Regions from separate parts of the Mariniluteicoccus flavus genome, predicted to be linked through region 3. Evidence: predicted binding sites of a transcription regulator. Region 3 holds the regulator's gene; each other region holds the start of a gene.

Region 1 (6,019 bases), on a different contig from region 3:
CCGTATTCGGGGCCGGCCTGGAGCATGGCGGGTATCAGTAGGGCCAGCGTGACGGCCAGCCCGAGCAGCAGGATCCTCTTCACCGCGTCCATGGCAGTGTCACCGTATCGACGCCGGGTTCACCGGCGGTTGACGACGACCGTCCCGTTGACGAGGTCGTGGAGCCCGCGGCGGTGCATGCCGATCACCAGGGCCGGCAGCGCGAGGCAGACCATGGCCTGGCGGAAGGCCGCCCGCAGGAACCCGAGGGGTTCGCGGTCGAGCCGAACGACGGCGACGCGGGCCAGCAGCTGCCCGAACGACCCGCCGGCTACCGCCGACATCACGGTCGATTCGAGCCAGAACACCGCCAGGATCATGAACGAGCGCCAGTCGTTGCCCCGGATCACACCGGTGCCGAAGACGGCGGTGGCGATCACCATACAGACCGCCCAGTCGACCACGATCGCCGCGATGCGTGCTCGCCACGACGCCAGGGACCCCTGTCCGGTCTCCGGCAGGCCGAGGGTCTCCCCCGGCCAACTCTCCTCGATCTCCGTGGCACTCATCGGAGCGATCCTACGAGAAGCCATGTAACAAGCCCGAAACACGGGCGCAAAGATCCGGAAATCGAGACCCCGTAGGGTCGACGACGTAACCAACCACACATGGAGGAAACATGTTCCAGGGTGCCGAAGACCTGCTGGCCTACCTGAAGGACGAGAACGTCGAGACCGTAGACGTCCGGTTCTGCGACCTGCCCGGCGTGATGCAGCACTTCACCGTGCCGGCCCGCGCGTTCGACGAGTCGGTGTTCGAGGACGGCCTGAGCTTCGACGGCTCCTCGGTGCGTGGCTTCCAGAAGATCCACGAGTCGGACATGGCGCTCCTGCCCGACCCGACCACCGCGTACATCGACCCGTTCCGCAAGTCGAAGACGCTGTGTGTGAACTTCTTCGTCCACGATCCGCTGACGAAGGAGGCCTACAGCCGCGACCCGCGCAACATCGCGCGCAAGGCGGAGGCGTACATGGCGTCGACCGGCATCGGTGACACCGCGTACTTCGCGCCCGAGGCCGAGTTCTACGTCTTCGACGACGTGCGCTTCGAGACCAAGCAGAACGCGGGTTACTACCACATCGACTCGGTCGCCGGCGCCTGGAACACCGGTCGCGAGGAGGAGGGCGGCAACCGCGGCTACAAGGTCAAGTACAAGGGCGGTTATTTCCCCGTCGCCCCGACCGACCACTTCGGTGACCTGCGCGACGACATCGTCCGCCACATGGAGAACCTCGGCCTCTCGGTCGAGCGCGCCCACCACGAGGTCGGCACCGCCGGCCAGGCCGAGATCAACTGGCGCTTCGACACGCTGATGAAGGCCGCCGACGATGTCATGAAGTTCAAGTACATCGTGAAGAACACGGCATGGGCCAACGGCAAGACGGCCACCTTCATGCCGAAGCCGATCTTCGGCGACAACGGCTCCGGCATGCACGTCCACAGCTCCATCTGGAACGAGGGCACGCCGCTGTTCCATGACGAGGGCGGGTACGCGGGACTCTCCGAGATGGCGCGCCACTACATCGGCGGCCTGCTGAAGCACGCGCCGTCGCTGCTGGCGTTCACCAACCCGACGGTGAACTCCTACCACCGCCTGGTCCCGGGCTTCGAGGCTCCGGTCAACCTGGTCTACAGCTCGCGCAACCGCTCGGCCTGCATCCGCATCCCGATCACGGGGTCGAACCCGAAGGCCAAGCGCGTCGAGTTCCGCTGCCCCGACCCGTCGTCGAACCCCTACCTGGCGTTCTCGGCGATGCTGCTCGCCGGCCTGGACGGCATCCAGAACAAGATCGAGCCGCCGGAGCCGATCGACAAGGACCTCTACGAGCTGCCGCCGGCCGAGTACGAGGACATCCGCACCGTGCCGCCGACCCTCGAGGCCGTGCTCGACAACCTCGAGGCCGACCACGAGTTCCTGCTCGCGGGCGACGTGTTCACCTCCGACCTGATCGAGACGTGGGTCGACCTCAAGCGCGAGGACGTGCAGGCCGTACGCATGCGTCCGCACCCGCACGAGTTCGAGATGTACTACGACATGTGATCCGTACGCTCGTTCCCGTGATGGCTGAGCGATCACCGCTCCACGTTGACTGAGCGAACTCGCTCAACGTTGGCCGAGGGAACTCACTCCACGTTGGCTGAGGGAACTCACTCCACGTTGGCTGAGCGAGCGAAGCGAGTCGAAACCCCGGGCCGTCACCGCAAGGTGGCGACCCGGGGTGTTCTTCTTCTGGTACGCCATCAACCGAGGAGCAGGAACGACTCGATCCGCCGCCACCCTGGCTCCTGCGTCGACAGTGCAGGGCCTGCCCACAACTCGATGCAGGTCACGTGATGACGGATGGGCAGGCGCGGACTGAGTCGGTTTCGATCTGGCGCAGTGTGGCCTCACCACCATGGTGTCCGATCGTCAGATGCGGCTGGATGTTCTCGAAAGCACCGCCGTAGATCGGGAATTGCGGGAATGCGGCCTCCACGCGACGCGTGAGGCTCACGATGGGTTCGGAAGCCGTTGGCGCGAGGAAGAGCACGTCGCCTCCGAACCAGCCGGTTCTCGTCAACTCGATGTCAAACGGGGCGGTGCCGCCGGAGATCTCTTGAAGGCATGCGAGGTCGTCCGTGTCGATCTCCTCGGCCGGCTCGAAGGGGTAGGCCACGGTGATGTGCGCGGGCACCCCCACCCGAGCAGCGAGGTCGTACTTCGCGCGGTGCTCCCTGACTGATGCCTCCGCTTCGGCGATCACCAGCAGCAGCGATGACTCCGTCGGCCCAGAGGTGCTCATGCGACATCAGTGAATCTCGACCGCCCGTCATGGTCAAGGAGATAAGCGATGTGGCCGGACGTCCACGACCGGTTCGACCACTTCTGCCGAACAGTGGGATGGGGCGGGGGCACTCTCGCGCGACCGCCATGGTGAGCGGGTATGGGCATGCTTCGCGCCCGCCGGGCCGGTTCCTCCGGCGGGTCGGTCAGCGTGGGGAATGGTGCGGGTTCCAGGCCGTGGCTGCTCGCTACGTCGGATTGGCCCGGTGTCAGGCGGCGATCTCCTCCATCAGGGGGATGAGGGCGGGGTTCATTTGGGCGAACACCTTCGCCGCGGCGGCTCCTGCTTCGGCGCGGATCCGTTGTTGGGTGTGTTTTTCGGCAAGTTCGGCGGCTCGTCGGGTGGCCTGCCGGATGCGTCGTTTCGTCCCTGTCGGGTCGATGACCAGGTCGGTGTCGGGGTTCCGGCTGTAGGTGCCGTGGGGCGTGGTCCAGAACTCCTGCCCGGTCGGGGTCTTCCAGTGCTTCACGCCCGGCCGGACCGGCGTGGAGGTGAACCCGCCGAACGTCTTGGCCCGGTGGACCCGCTTCGACAGCGGCGTCAGGTTCGTCGTGCAGGTCGAGCCGAGCGGGAACTCCACGATGTGATCCAGATCGATCCACTTGCCCGCCGAACGCCTTGTGGAGAACGGGAACGCCTCGTACTCCTCCCGCAGCAGCACCTCCCGCCGCTGCGCCTCGGTCGGCTCGTAGACGACGGTCACGTGGGGCACCTCCGGATCCAGGACCGGCCGGACAGTGACCTGCGCGGCGTCGGCGAGGAGCGCGTCGAGCTGGGATCGGGCGACCGACCCGAGGCCGGTGACCTCACCGCCCGCACCGCGGTCGACCTCGTCGGGCCGGATGTGGACGACGAGCTCGAGGAGGTCCTTGCGCGACGGCAATCCCGACGACGTCTCGGTCTCGTCAGTGCCGTCGAGGTCGAGGGATCCTGCGCCAAGGACGCGTCCCGCCCGGGCCGGGTCGGCCAGGAGTTCGAGCGCTTGGGCGCGCAGCACGGCGAACTGCTCGTCCAACCGGTCGACCTCCGCCCCATCGACAACCGTGCCATCACCGTCGGCCGAGTCCCGGTGTCCGGCGTCACGGAGGATGCCCGCGAGCTGAGTGACGGTCTGATCGAGCCGAAGCCCGGCGGGGCCATCGACCTGGCCCGTGACCAGCGCGGTCCCCGCTTCACCAGCACGCACGTTGACGAACCGCCGCTCGAGTGCGGCCTTCCGACGTTCCTCGGCACCCTCGGGGTCGACCACATCACACAACAGTTCGGCCTGGCTCAGCAGCCGCGTGACGGTGTACTGCGGCGCGAACGGCGTGAGCTTCCGGTCGACCTCCCCCGCCATCTCGTGGGTGAGTTCACGCGAGCGGGTGAGTTGGGCGACCTTCCGGGCGGCGAAGACGCGGACGTAGCCGCCGATCACCAGTGCCCACAGTTGGGGGTGGCGGTGGCGCAGGTCAAGGACGTCGGCAATGAGCTGGGCCGCCGCGTTTGGCGAGATGCCCAACGCCGGACCCACCTCCAACGAACAGAACTCGGCGACCTCCGGCGTACCATCACCGCCGAGAACCATCAGCCGTTCGCCGTGAAGCACCGATGGTGCGGAATCGTTGTCGGACAAGGGTTCGTCGATCCACGAGTACGCCCTTGCTGCGGCAGCGATCAACGAGATCTGGTCGATCTCGGCCTGGCGTTGCCGGTCGGCGGCGTCTTTGAGGCCGAGGATGACCGCGGTGCGGTTGGGTTTTCCCTTCGCAACAAGGTGTTCGGTGAGACCGTCCATGGTTTCCCCCTGGGGTGTGGTGATGGTTCCAGCCTAGGAAGGGGGTCTGACAATTTCGGGCCCAGAACGGGGTCTTCCGAAAAGAATCTCGAACAATTTTTTGCTTGCGCGGAAGGCGATCGCGCAGGGTTGGCTTCGACTCCTGCGTCGCTCAGCCAGCGTGTTCCTCCGGGTGGCCTCCAGAGCGGCTTCGACTCGTTCCTCGCTCAGCCAACGTGACCTCCAGAGCGGCTTCGACTCGTCCCTCGCCCAGCCAACGTGACCTCCAGAGCGGCTTCGACTCGTCCCTCGCCCAGCCAACGCGACCCAGAGCGGCTTCGACTCGTTCCTCGCTCAGCCAGCGTCACACCCGGAGTGGCTTCGACTCGCCCAGCCCTCACCGCCTAGAACAGATCCTGCCGTCGCCGCAGCCCCAGCTTCGCCAACACATTGCCCACGTGCGTCTTCACCGTCGGCAGCCCGAGCACCAACGCCGCAGCGATCTCCTGGTTCGTCAGCCGCTCGAGCATCAGCCCAAGGATCTCCCGCTCCCGCGGCGTCAGCAGGTGCTTGCGATCGACCTCCTCGACCGTGGGTTGCGGTCGACTCGTCCGCCACACCCGCTCGCCCGCTGCGGTGCGGCGTACGGCCTCGACCAGCATCCCCACGCTGGCTCCCTTGTGCAGGAAGCTGTCGGCCCCCGCCAGATAGAGATTGCTCGCATCGTCGGGGTCATCGGTGGCGGTGTAGATCAGTACGCGCGGCCGCGGGCTGAGCCCCGACACCTCTCGGCACAGGTCGATGCCCAGCAGGGCCCCCTCCAGGCGCAGCGGCAGGACCACCACATCAGGCGCCGAGGTCAGGGCATGCTTCAGGCCGCACTCATAGGTGGCGCACTCCGCCACCACGGTGACGTCGTGGGCGGACTCGAGCGCCGAGCGGATGCCCAATCGAACCACAGGGTGGTCCTCGACCAGCAGCACGCGGATGCGGATCACCACCATCGCAAACTACCACCAGTGCGAGCCGTCCAGCCGGGCAAAGTTCATCCTCCGAGGAGGATCTCGCGGACACAGCCACTCCCTAGCATTCCAGCAACAACGGGAATCCAGCCGCAAACGGAAAGGCGCCATGACGACGTCCGAACGCATCCTGGTCATCGGCGCCGGCGCGGTGGGCGCCACCATCGCCCAGCGCCTGGCGCGGGCCGGCCACGACGTCCTCATCGTCGACGCCGGTGCCGGTCCCGGCGCCGGCTGCTCCTATGCCAACGCCGGACTCCTCTCACCCGACCACGTGGAAGCCATGGCGAACCCGCGCAATGTCAGGCTGGGGCTGCGCCACCTCCTCGACGCCGCGGGTCCGTTCCGACTCCATCCTCGTCCGGCGCTCGTGCCGT
Region 2 (6,019 bases), on a different contig from region 3:
CCGCGCGTACTCCCCCGGCGGGACCCCCACCACCTCACGGAATCGCTTGGTGAAGGTGGCCCGCGACAGGCCCACGTCGGCCGCCAGCCGCTCAGGCGTCAGCGCCCCGGTGTCATCGGCGTCCATGCGGCCCAGCGCCGCCGCGATCTCGGGATCGCGGCCCACCGACCACCACGACGGCCCGGTGTCGTCGCGGGCCGTCCACTGGCGCACGGTCGCGATCAGCAACACGTCGAGCAGACGGTTCACCACAGTCGCCTGGCCCGGCGCCGTCACCGCGAGCTGATCGACGATGAGCTCAGCCAGCGCGCCGACCTCCGGGCGCTCGATGATCTCTCGGGGCAGCGACGCCAGGAGTTGGCGCCCCACCTCCGACTCGGAGGCGTAGGTGGCGATCAGCAGGTCGTGGTGGCCTTCGGGATCGTTGCCCCAGGCGCGGACGCCGAGCGCCATGGGTTCGGCGAGATCGCGCCCGTCGCCGCCGCGGCAGGCGCCACCGGGGCCGATGGTGACCGTGGGCGCGCGAGCGGGGTCTACGGCGAGGACGTAGGGCTCGGTGCCGCTCACGATCAGGACGTCGCCGGCGGTGAGGGCGTGCGTCGCGGGGCCGCGTACGAGGTGGCAGTCGCCGCGCAGCAGCGCGCAGACGGTGAGGGGGGCGTCGTCCTCGACGGAGATGGCCCAGTCCCCCGACATCAGGACGCGCAACGCGGCGGTGCGTCGCGAGCGGGGTGCGTCGAGCAGGAGCGCGACCGGGTCCATGGGTGCACCCTAACCACGATCCGGCCGAAGTCGTATGGGCGCCGTCCGCGACAGCATGGTCGCGCGGCGGCATCGGTCGTTGACTGGAGGCATCGTCACACCCGACGGATCATCCAGCCACAAGAGGAACCATGCTCACCAATCTCTTCGCCCTGGCGGCGTCCGCCGTGGTCGCGGGGGTCTATGCCAACTTCTCGGCGCGGGTCATGCCGAGGCTGGCCACGCTCGCCACCACCGAGGGAGTGGCGACCATGCAGGGGTTCAACCGGACCGCCGTGCAGGCGCCGTTCATGATCGCGTTCTTCGGCGGTGCCGCGCTCGGGGCCTTCCAGGTCGCGCGGTTCGTGCGGGGTGAGCGTGGACTGGTCGACACCCTGGCGGCCGGCGCCGGGTTGGCCCACCTGGCGGCGTTCCGGCTGACGCTCGCCTACAACGTGCCGCGCAACGAACATCTGGCCCGGCTGTCTCCCGGCTCGGCGGAGGCGGGGGCGTACTGGCCGGTCTATCTGCGGGAGTGGACGGGCGCGAACACCGTGCGGGCCGTGTGCGCGCTCGCGGCCGTCGCACTGGGAGGCGCGGCGGTGGCCGCGACGGTGCGCGGAACCGAGTGATGCCCAGATCGTGACCGTGGACGTGGCGAACATGCCACTGCGGCTGCCTACCGTGAGTCATGCGTACTTTCCGTGCCGTTCGCGTCCTGCTGGCCCTGCTGTTCCTGGTCGGGTTCTCCGTCGTTGCCGCGCCCGGCGCTGCTGCCTGCGCGTGCGGGGCGATGCCGACCCGCGAGGGAGCCCGCGTACGCGGCGAGATGGCCATGATCACGTGGGGCGGGCGCACCGAGACGATCGACATGATCATGCGGCTGAACGGGCGGGCGGCCGAGGCGGCGTGGATCATGCCGACGCCGGCGGGGACCGAGCTTTCGCTGGGGGACAAGGAAGTCTGGGACGACCTGCGCGACCTCACTCGGGCCGAGCAGCGCACGCGCAAGGACTGGACGCCGCGGTTTCCCTTTCTGGACGACGATCGCGGGGTGGGCGGGTCTGCCCCGGGTTCGGGAGTGCGGGTCGAGGGGGTCGCGGAGATCGGTCCGTTCCGGGTGACCACGCTCGCAGGTGACTCGGCCGCGGCCGTGAACGATTGGCTGCGGGAGAACGGATTCCCGGCGAAGGACGAGCTGCTGCCGACCTTTCAGGGCTATCTCGACCAGGGCTGGCGCATCCAGGCCGTGCGCCTGACGCCGGCCGCCGCGGGCTCGGCGCTGCAGGGAGACCTCGACCCGCTGCGGCTGCGGTTCCCGACCGATCGGGTGATCTATCCCATCAGGCTGTCGAAACATGCCGCCCAGAGCCAGGACGTCGCCCTGTATGTGGTCGCGCCACGGCGCATGGACATCACCGCGGAGGCGGCGCCGGGCGATCCCATGAGGCTCGAGTTCGCGGGACGGGTGCCGGGCGTACGCGTGGGCCAGCCGGCAGGCCTGGTGCCGGGAACGACCGAGGCCTTCCTGACGGCGTACGTGGGTCAGTTGTCACCCCGGGCGATCACGCAGGACTTCGCGTTCGGGCCGGCGGCGCGCGACGACGCGTACCGCGAGGTGGAGTGGTCGGTCGACCACTCCCCCGGCCGCGCGCTGGGGTGGGCGATCACGCTGTCGGGCTTGGCCGTCCTCGCGGGACTGGCGGCGGGCGCGGTCGTGGTTCGGCGCGGACGGGGGCGTACGGGCTAGGCCGGGCGTACGCGGGTCAGGCCTCCAGCACGGTCGCCTAGTTCGCCACGGCAAGGCCGCCCATGTTGTGCACAAGGGCTTTGCTGGCACCCGCGACCTGCATGGCGTCGGCGCGGCCGGAGAGCTGGAGCGCGGCGAGGACGTGTTGCGAGACGCCGGTGGCGCCGACGGGGTGACCCTTCGACTTGAGGCCGCCGGAGACGTTGACGGGCAGCTTGCCGTCGGGGAAGACCCAACCCTCGTCGAGGGCGCGGCGACCCTGACCGGGCTCGGTGAGGCCCATGGCCTCATAGACGACGAGCTCGGCGATGGTGAAGCAGTCATGGACCTCTGCGAGAGAGAGCGCATCGAGGTCGGTGTTCGCCATGGCGAGGGCGCGCTCGATGGCGATGCGGGTGCCGGCGAAGGCGCTGGGGTCCTTCTTGGCTGCGGGAAGGAAGTCGTTGGCGTGGCCGAAGCCGGTGATGCGGGCGAGTCCTTCCGTTGTGTCCTGGAGGATCAGGGCGGCGGCGCCGTCGGAGACGGGCGAACAGTCCGTACGCTTCAGGGGACCGGCGACGCGCGGGTTCTTGTCGGACTCGGTGCGGCAGAACTCGACGGAGAATTCCTTGTGGAGTTGGGCGTTCGGGTTCTTCATGCCGTTCGCGTGGTTCTTGGCGGCGATCATGGCGAGGGCTTCGGTGACGTCGCCGTGGCGGTCGGCGTACGCCTCGGCGACGCGGGCGAACAGGCCGGCGAACCCGGTGGTGGACTCGGTGCCGGCGAGCTCGAAGTCGGCGCCGAGCAGGGCGGCGCCGACGACATCGGCACCCGCGTGGGTCATCTTCTCGACGCCGATCACGAGGACGGTCTTGGCGCAGCCGGAGCGCATCGCGCGGATGCCTTGGTGGACGGCCGCGGAGCCGGATGCGCAGGCGTTCTCGACGCGGGTCATGGGGGCACCGAAGAGGGCGTCGTCGGCCTGCATCGCCAGTGAGGAAGGAAAGGCGAGGGGCGTGAGGCCGGCGTTGAACTGGCTGAGATCGACCTCGTCGACCCGGCCGGGTTCGAGGCCGGCGTCGGCGAGGGCGTCGCGGACGACCTGGACGACGAGGGTCTCGACGGTGTCGTCGGACAGCTTGCCGAAGCGGGTGTGGGCGATTCCGGTGACGGCGATGTCGGTCGTGGAAGAAGGGTAGGACGCCCCTGGTTCCGCGTGCGAGCGCTGGGGAGACGAGGAGCAGGTCCCACGCTCGCTGAGCGACGAAGGAGTCGAAGCAACCCCGCCACGTTCTCCGAGCGAGCGCCAGCGAGACGAGGAGCCGGCGCTCGCTGCGACGAAGGAGTCGAAGCGACGCCCCACGTTCTCCGAGCGAGCGCCAGCGAGACGAGGAGGGAGCAGGTTCCACGCTCGCTGAGCGACGAACGAGTGGAAGCGACGCCCCACGTTCTCCGAGCGAGCGCCAGCGAGACGAGGAGTGCGCGCGCGACTTATCCACAGTTCTGAGTGACCCCGAAGCAGGGAGGGGTCGGTCTGTGGATAACTGGATTCTTGTCGGACCCTGCGGGAACACTTGTTCGTATGCAGGAGATGTCCCCGTCCACGCTCCCCGACGCGATCGGCACCGCCGACCGTGCACTGGGTGCTGCGCTGGACGGGGCCATGGAATCGGCAGACCTGCGACTCATGGCCGATGGTGATCTGTTGGCGTTGGCGGGGCGGGCACAGCAGCTCGCGGCCCGGGTCGAGGCCGCGCACCTGCTGCTCGTCGCCGAGGTCGAACGCCGCGACGCCGCGCAGCACGAGCTCGGAATCTCCACCGGGGCGTGGCTGCGGGAAACCCACGGCTACGGCAGCAGGGAAGCCCACGGCCTGGTCCGCCGCGCCGGCCGGGTCATCGAACAGGAGCATGTCTGGGACGGCATGGCCGACGGTGTGGTGTTGCCGCGGCAGGCCGACGCGATCTGCGACGCCCTCGCACTCTTGCCCGAGGACCTCGCAGCCGACAAACAGGTCGAGGCACAGAAGGTGATGGTCACCTATGCGTCCGAGTTCGACCCCAAAGAGCTGCGGCAGCTCGCGCACCGGCTGGTCGAGGTCGTCGACCCCGACCACGCCGACGAGCTCCTGGCCGCGCAGTTGGAGCGGCAGGAAGCCCGCGCCTGGCAGACCCGCGAACTGCACTTCTGGCCCGACGGCCACGGCTCGATGAACCTCCGCGGGAAACTCCCGCTGGCCGAAGGCGAACAACTGGCGGCCTTGATCGACGCGATTGCGGATCGCGCGCGCCGCCGGGCCCGAGGCCTCCCCACCGTCGACCGCCCCACCCACACGAGCAAGGAGGAGCGGAACGCACGCTCGCTGAGCGACGCAGGAGTCGAAGCGACCCCGGACCGTTCTCCGAGCGAGCACTTCGACCCAGCCCCAGAGCGGCCTCGCTCAGCACAGGCTCCGCGAGACGAGCAGCCGGCTGGCTTCGCGGCTGAGTCGGAACGTTCTCCGAGCGAGCGCCAGCGAGACGAGGAGCGCACCCCACGCTCGCTGAGCGACGAAGGAGTCGAAGCGACCCGCGACCACACCGCCGACTGCGCCCACCACCACAACGAGGGTGACGGCGCGACCGGACCGGTCCGGGGCCGCCTTCCCCGCAAGGACACAGACGCGGCGTCGACGACCGGTCTGCCCGACCTCACCGACACCTCCCTCGACGACCTGACCGACCCGGTCTGCGGGCCCGCCTGTCCCGGACCCGACTGCGGACTCTGCGGCGGACGACCCTCCAGAGCCATGGCACGGGCTGACGCCCTGATGGAGTTGGCCCACGCCTTCGCCGACGCCGACCACGCCCCCGCCCTCGGAGCAGACCGCCCCCGACTAAACCTCACCGTCACCCTCGACCAACTCACCACCGGACTCGGCACCGTCGATGTCGCCGGGCAGCGCCTGTCCGCCCAAGAACTCCGCCGACTCGCCTGTGACTCCGAGATCATCCCCATGGTCCTCAACAGCCTCGGCGTCCCCCTCGACGTCGGTGCGGCGAAGCGGTTCTTCACCCCCGGACAACGCGCCGCCCTCATCGCCCGAGACGGCGGCTGCATCTTCCCCGGCTGCGACCGACCACCCCGACAGTGCGAATGCCACCACATCATCCCCTGGCACCTGAGACCGTGGACCGCGATCACCAACGGCGTCCTGCTCTGCTGCCACCACCACGCCCTCTGCGAACCTTCAAGGAAGGGACCTGATCCGCACCGGTGGGAAGTCCGCATCAACCCGACCGACGGACTCCCCGAATTCCTGCCCCCGATCACCCTCGACGCACACCGACGGCCACGACGCCACATCCGCCACCGCATCCGACAACACCGCGGGGACCAGGACGGAGACCCCCCTGGATAACCACCGAGCCAGGATCCCTTCGACTCGCTGGCGCTCGCTCAGGAAACGTGGGTCCCAGGCTCCTCGACTCGCTGGCGCTCGCTCGGAGAACGTGGTCCTGGACTCCTCGTCCCGCGGAAGCCTGTGCTGAGCGAGGCCGCCCGCGGCCA
Region 3 (6,019 bases):
CACGGGGCTGCTTCCCGGCGACGAGGGCGTGCTGACGCCCGAACAGGTGTTGGCCGCCGCGCCGGAGAGCGTCATCGCGACCGGCGGCGAGTGGGGCGGACAGAAGCTGAACGAGAAGGCGAAGACGTCGTACGTGCGCCTCAGCTATGACGCCGACCCCGCCTCCGCCCGCGCCTCGGTGGCCGCGCTGCGCGCACAGCCCGGGTTCGAGCACCTGGGGGCGTACTCGTCAGGACGCGTGCACGCCATCTACCACCAGTTCTACGACTCGCCGTTCAACTTCGTCGCGCTGCAGGCCTTCGCGCGCTGGTCGCAGCCGCAGACCTTCGCGGACCTCGACCCCCAGCGGACGTGGGAGGAGTTCCACGAGCGCTTCATGCCCTTCCGGGCCGAGGGCACGTTCCTGGTGAGCCTCGGCGAGGGCCGGTGACCGTGGCCGATGTTGCCCGGACCCGTCCCGACGCCCCCGAGGCCGCGGACGCGCCCCTGGCCGCCTGGCGGCGACGCGGTCGCCGGCGGGCACTCGTGCTGGTGGGGCTGGCGCTGACCGTCGTCGTGACCTTCTGGGTCTCGATGGTGGTCGGGCCCCTGCCGATCGGCCTCGGCGACGTGGTGGCGGTCCTGACCGACCCCGCGACCGATGCGCGGACGCGTACGGTGGTGCTCGACCTGCGGCTCCCACCGGCCCTGCTGGCCGTCCTGGTCGGCGCGGCGCTCTCACTGGCGGGCGTACAGATGCAGACGATCCTCGACAACCCGCTCGCCGAGCCGTTCACGCTGGGCGTGTCGGCGGCCGCCGCCTTCGGGGCGGCCCTGGCGATCGTGACCGGCGTGGTGCTGCCGGTCCTGGGCGCCTACACCCTCACGATGTCGGCCGCAGTCATGGCGCTGGTGGCGAGCGGGGTGATCGCGGGGGCGTCGCTCTGGCGTGGCGCGACCAAGGAGACGATGGTGCTGCTCGGCATCGCGCTCGTGTTCGGGTTCCAGGCGCTGTTGGCGCTGCTGCAGTATCGCGCCAGCACCGAGTCACTCCAGCAGATCGTGTTCTGGAGCCTGGGTTCCATGACGCGGGCCACCTGGCCGGCCAATGCGATCCTGGGGGCGGCCCTGGTCATTCTGGTCCCGCTGTTCTGGGCGAACGGCTGGCGGCTGACGGCACTGCGCCTGGGCGACGCCCGCGCGGCCTCGATGGGGGTCGACGTCGGCCGCGTCCGCGTGTGGACCCTGGTCGGAGTGTCGCTTCTGGCCGCCGCAGCCGTCTCGTTCGTCGGCATCATCGGGTTCATCGGCCTGGTCGGTCCCCACATCGCCCGGGCCCTGGTGGGCGAGGACCAGCGCTTCCTGATGCCGGGCTCGATGCTCGCCGGCGCCGCCCGCCTGTCGGCCGCCCACGCCGCGAACCAGGTGATCGTGCCCGGAGTCGTGGTCCCGGTCGGCATCCTCACCGCACTGGTCGGCGTCCCGGTCTTCGTGGGCCTGGTCCTCACCCGCCCGGGACGGGGAACCCGATGAGCGGGCTGGACATCCGCGGGGTCACCGCCGCGTACGGACGGCGGAGGGTTCTCGACGGGCTGGACCTACGGCTCGATGCGGGGGTGGTCGGGCTGTTGGGGCCCAACGGCTCCGGCAAGTCGACGCTGATCAAGGTGCTGGCGCAGCGCTCGCCGAGGTCGGGGTGGAGGCGTTGGCCGACCGCTGGCTCGGCGAGCTGTCGGGGGGCCAGCGTCAACTTGTGGGCGTGGCCCAGATGTTGGTGCGGGACCCGAGCCTGATGTTGCTGGACGAACCGACGAGTGCGCTCGACCTCCACCACCAACTCGGCGTGTTGGGGGTCGTGCGCCGGCGTGTGGATCGCGGGGGTGCAACGGCCGTCGTCGCGCTGCACGACCTGAACCTCGCCGCCCGGTTCTGTGACACCGTCGTGGTCCTGGATCGAGGGATCGTGGTCGCGGTCGGCGCGCCGTCGGAGGCCCTGACCGCGGACCGGCTCCGTGCCACGTGGCGGGTCGAGGCCGATGTGTATGCGCGTGACGGCGCCACGCAGATCGCGGCCAGGGGGCCGGTGGCCTGAGGAGCCTGGCCGCGGGCTGGCTTCTGACGTCTGCGGGACGGGGTCAGACCCGGCGCAGGACCGCCACGACCTTGCCCATGATCGAGGCGTGGTTGCCGTCGATCGGGTCGTAGGCCTCGTTGTGGGGCAGCAGCCACACCTGGCTGCCGTCCTTCTTGAACGTCTTGACGGTGGCCTCGTTGTCGAGCAGCGCCGCGACGATGTCGCCGTTGTTCGCCGTCTGCTGCTGACGCACGACGACCCAGTCGCCGGAGCAGATGGCCGCGTCGATCATCGAGTCGCCGCTGACCTCGAGCAGGAAGACCGTGCCCTCGCCCACGAGCTGCTTCGGCAGGGCGAAGACGTCCTCGATGCGCTCCTCGGCGAGGATGGGACCGCCGGCCGCGATGCGGCCCACGACCGGCACGCGGACGGCGTCGGGGAACGCGTCGTTGACGCCGGTGGCGTCGAACGACGTGTCGGGGTCGGCCTGGGGGAGCAGGACCTCCAGCGCGCGGGGGCGATGGGGGTCGCGTCGCAGGAAGCCCTTCTGCTCGAGCACCTTCAGCTGGTGGGAGACCGATGACGGGGACGCCAGCCCCACCGACTCGCCCATCTCGCGGATGCTCGGCGGATAGCCCCGCGTCTCGACCGCCGACTTGATGACCTCGAGGATGCGCCGCTGGCGCGCGGTGAGCCCGTCGGCGTCGGTGGGGCCGTCGGGGAGGGCGCTGACCGACGCGCCGGCTTCGATGAGCTGGGCGGTCACGTCCTCGCGGGTCGGGCGGCCACGTCGTCGTGGGGCCTTCGCGGGGCCGGGGGGCTGGGTGGTGTCGCGATCTGCCATGCCTCAACAGTAGGGCCCACGCGAGCACCAATCAAACATCTGTTCGAGTGTGTCGCGAGGTCTGTTCCGGGCCGTGTTCGGGTCCCTCGGGGCGGTCGGGGGCTGCGCGACGCGCCGTCCCCAGAAATTGTCAGACCCCCCTGATGGACTGCTCGGGCACTGGATCGCGGTTCGAACACCTGTTCCTGAACAGGACTTGTGTACGAATCGGATCTGGGCTACAAATGAACTCATCGAACACCCGTTCGATCACTTCCCGAGGAGATTCCGATGACCGCTCTCGCCGTTGATCGCCGCCAGGCACCCATTCGCGCGCGCCGTCCCGAGCGTCGCCCCACGCCTGCGGGTCCTGCCGTCCGGATCGACCGCAGCGTGCGGCCGGGCGCCCCCACCCTGAAGGGTGTGCCGCTGGCCGCCGCCGGCCAGTCGTCCACCCACGCCTGCTCCGCCGGGCGACCCGTCGCTCGCCCCCGCGTGTCGGTGGGGGAGGCGCCCGTGGTGGTCACCCGCTTGACCGACCGCGGCCTCGCCCTGGTTCTCGCCCTCGTCACCCTGGTCGTGATGGTCTCGCTGGGTTGTGTGGGCGCCACCGCGGCCCGCGTCATGTCCGAGCCGGCGGCGGTCTCCGCGCTGCGCTGACCTCGACGAGAGTTGCCCCGGCCGTGAATCCCGCGGCCGGGGCGCTGTCGTTTCGATCGGTGATCGACGCCGTGGAGCGAGCGCGGGACACGCGACGCGCCGGGTATTGCATTGGGGCCTGACGATGCCTACGATACCTACATCTAGTAGTTACAAGGCTGTGCTTTGTCCACAACTAGTGGTTGGTATCCACACACTGTCCACATCGGCGCACACAGGGTTATCCCCAGAAACCTCCGGATCCGTCCACAGGGGGCGTGCGCCACCGCAGGGAAGGAGGCGTCGCATGCACTGTCCCTACTGTCGGCACACCGACTCGCGCGTGCTCGACTCGCGCGCGGCCGACGACGGTGCCAGCATCCGGCGCCGTCGCCAGTGCCCCGTGTGCGAGCGACGCTTCACGACGCTCGAGCAGATGCAGATCGTCATCGCGAAGCGCTCGGGGGTCCTCGAGCCCTTCAACCGCGACAAGGTGATCAGCGGAGTACGGAAGGCCTGCAAGGGCCGCCCCGTCTCCGAGGAGCAGCTCGCTCGCCTCGGCCAGAAGGTCGAGGAGACCCTCCGCGCCAGCGGCCAGCCCGAGATCCCGGCCGACGAGGTCGGCGTCGCCATCCTGGGCCCGCTCCGCGAGCTCGACCAGGTCGCCTACCTGCGGTTCGCGAGCGTCTACCGCCAGTTCGACTCGGTCGAGGACTTCGAGTCCGAGATCGAGGCACTCCGCCGCGAGAGTCCCGCCGGGCTCCCACTGGAGCCCGCGCCGGCCTGACTGCCGCCGCGTTCCGCGTACGCACCACTCGACCACGCACGTCCTGAACCACCACCCGCCGCACGAGCACGAACCACCCGCACCAGAGGAGCAACCGATGACCGAAACCACCCGTGGCACGGGCCGCAAGGCCCCCGCGAAGTCGACGGGCCACCAGGGCCTGACGATCGAGCGCGTCTACACCACCGAGGGGGTGCACCCCTATGACGAGGTGACGTGGGAGCGTCGCGACATCGTCCAGACCAACTGGAAGACCGGCGAGAACGTCTTCGAGCAGCGCGGTGTCGAGTTCCCCGACTTCTGGTCGATGAACGCCTCGACGATCGTGACGACGAAATATTTCCGCGGCGCGGTCGGCTCCGACAAGCGTGAGCAGGGCCTGAAGCAGCTCATCGACCGGGTCGTGAAGCAATACCGCAAGGGCGGCGAGGACCACGGCTATTTCGCGACCCAGGTCGACGCCGAGGTCTTCGAGCACGAGCTGACGTGGATGCTCCTCCACCAGGTGTTCTCGTTCAACTCCCCGGTGTGGTTCAACGTCGGCACCACGTCTCCCCAGCAGGTCTCTGCGTGCTTCATCCTGTCGGTCGACGACTCGATGGACTCGATCCTCAACTGGTACAAGGAAGAGGGCTTCATCTTCAAGGGCGGTTCGGGTGCGGGCCTGAACCTGTCGCGCATCCGTTCGTCGAAGGAGCTGCTGACCTCGGGCGGCACCGCGTCGGGCCCGGTCTCGTTCATGCGCGGTGCGGACGCCTCGGCCGGCACCATCAAGTCGGGCGGCGCGACGCGTCGTGCGGCGAAGATGGTCGTCCTCGACGTCGACCACCCCGACATCGAGGAGTTCATCGAGACCAAGGCGCGCGAGGAGAACAAGATCCGCGCCCTGCGCGACGCCGGCTTCGACATGGACCTGGGCGGCCGCGACATCACCTCGGTGCAATACCAGAACGCGAACAACTCGGTCCGGGTGTCGGACGCCTTCATGCGTGCGGTCGAGGACGGCGACGACTTCGCGCTGACTTCGCGTACGGACGGCTCGACCGTCGAGACCGTCGACGCCCGCGAGCTGTTCGACAAGATGGCCACGGCGGCGTGGGAGTGCGCCGATCCCGGCATCCAGTACGACGACACGATCAACGACTGGCACACCAACCCCGAGTCGGGCCGCATCACCGCGTCGAACCCCTGCTCGGAATACATGTCGCTCGACAACTCGTCGTGCAACCTCGCGTCGCTGAACCTGCTGAAGTTCATCACGCCCGACAACAGCTTCGACTCGGAGAAGTTCGCCAAGTCGGTCGAGCTCATCATCACCGCGATGGACATCTCGATCTGCTTCGCCGACTTCCCGACCGAGTCGATCGGCGAGACCACGCGCAACTACCGCCAGCTCGGCATCGGGTACGCGAACCTCGGCGCCCTGTTGATGGCGACCGGCCACGGCTACGACTCCGAGGGCGGGCGTGCGTTCGCCGCCGCCATCACGTCGCTGATGACCGGCACGTCCTACCGCCGCTCGGCCGAGCTCGCCGCGATCGTCGGCCCCTACAACGGCTATGCCCGCAACGCCAGCGCCCACCAGCGCGTCATGCGCAAGCACCAGGCCGCGAACGACGAGCTGCGTACGCTGTCCCCGGTCGACGGCGCGGTCCACACGGCTGCGACCACCGAGTGGGACCAGGTCGTCAAGCTGGGCATCGAGAACGGCTACCGC

The links. The regulator LexA, encoded in region 3, represses DNA repair genes until DNA is damaged. The targets are predictions, from matches to a motif close to TCGAACANNTGTTCGA.
Region 1: ACYVAG_RS01385 (DUF222 domain-containing protein) is a predicted target of LexA. The motif match lies at 4,730-4,745, and genes of this name have one in related genera.
Region 2: ACYVAG_RS11095 (HNH endonuclease signature motif containing protein) is a predicted target of LexA. The motif match lies at 4,037-4,052, and genes of this name have one in related genera.

What each region holds. Positions count from the first base shown of each region.
Region 1 covers NZ_BAAHBN010000001.1:278,297-284,315, forward strand. The annotation lists gene ACYVAG_RS01365 (hypothetical protein) at 1-92, opposite strand, end outside; gene ACYVAG_RS01370 (RDD family protein) at 120-548, opposite strand; gene glnA (type I glutamate--ammonia ligase) at 659-2,080, shown strand; gene ACYVAG_RS01380 (2'-5' RNA ligase family protein) at 2,367-2,822, opposite strand; gene ACYVAG_RS01385 (DUF222 domain-containing protein) at 3,073-4,641, opposite strand; gene ACYVAG_RS01390 (response regulator transcription factor) at 5,025-5,621, opposite strand; gene ACYVAG_RS01395 (NAD(P)/FAD-dependent oxidoreductase) at 5,752-6,019, shown strand, end outside.
Region 2 covers NZ_BAAHBN010000006.1:24,228-30,246, forward strand. The annotation lists gene ACYVAG_RS11075 (AraC family transcriptional regulator) at 1-762, opposite strand, end outside; gene ACYVAG_RS11080 (anthrone oxygenase family protein) at 894-1,373, shown strand; gene ACYVAG_RS11085 (DUF2330 domain-containing protein) at 1,433-2,491, shown strand; gene ACYVAG_RS11090 (thiolase domain-containing protein) at 2,529-3,833, opposite strand; gene ACYVAG_RS11095 (HNH endonuclease signature motif containing protein) at 4,053-5,870, shown strand.
Region 3 covers NZ_BAAHBN010000012.1:64,849-70,867, forward strand. The annotation lists gene ACYVAG_RS15445 (ABC transporter substrate-binding protein) at 1-430, shown strand, start outside; gene ACYVAG_RS15450 (FecCD family ABC transporter permease) at 427-1,512, shown strand; partial or broken gene ACYVAG_RS15455 (ABC transporter ATP-binding protein) at 1,509-2,071, shown strand; gene lexA (transcriptional repressor LexA) at 2,115-2,897, opposite strand; gene ACYVAG_RS15465 (hypothetical protein) at 3,168-3,536, shown strand; gene nrdR (transcriptional regulator NrdR) at 3,823-4,302, shown strand; gene ACYVAG_RS15475 (vitamin B12-dependent ribonucleotide reductase) at 4,400-6,019, shown strand, end outside.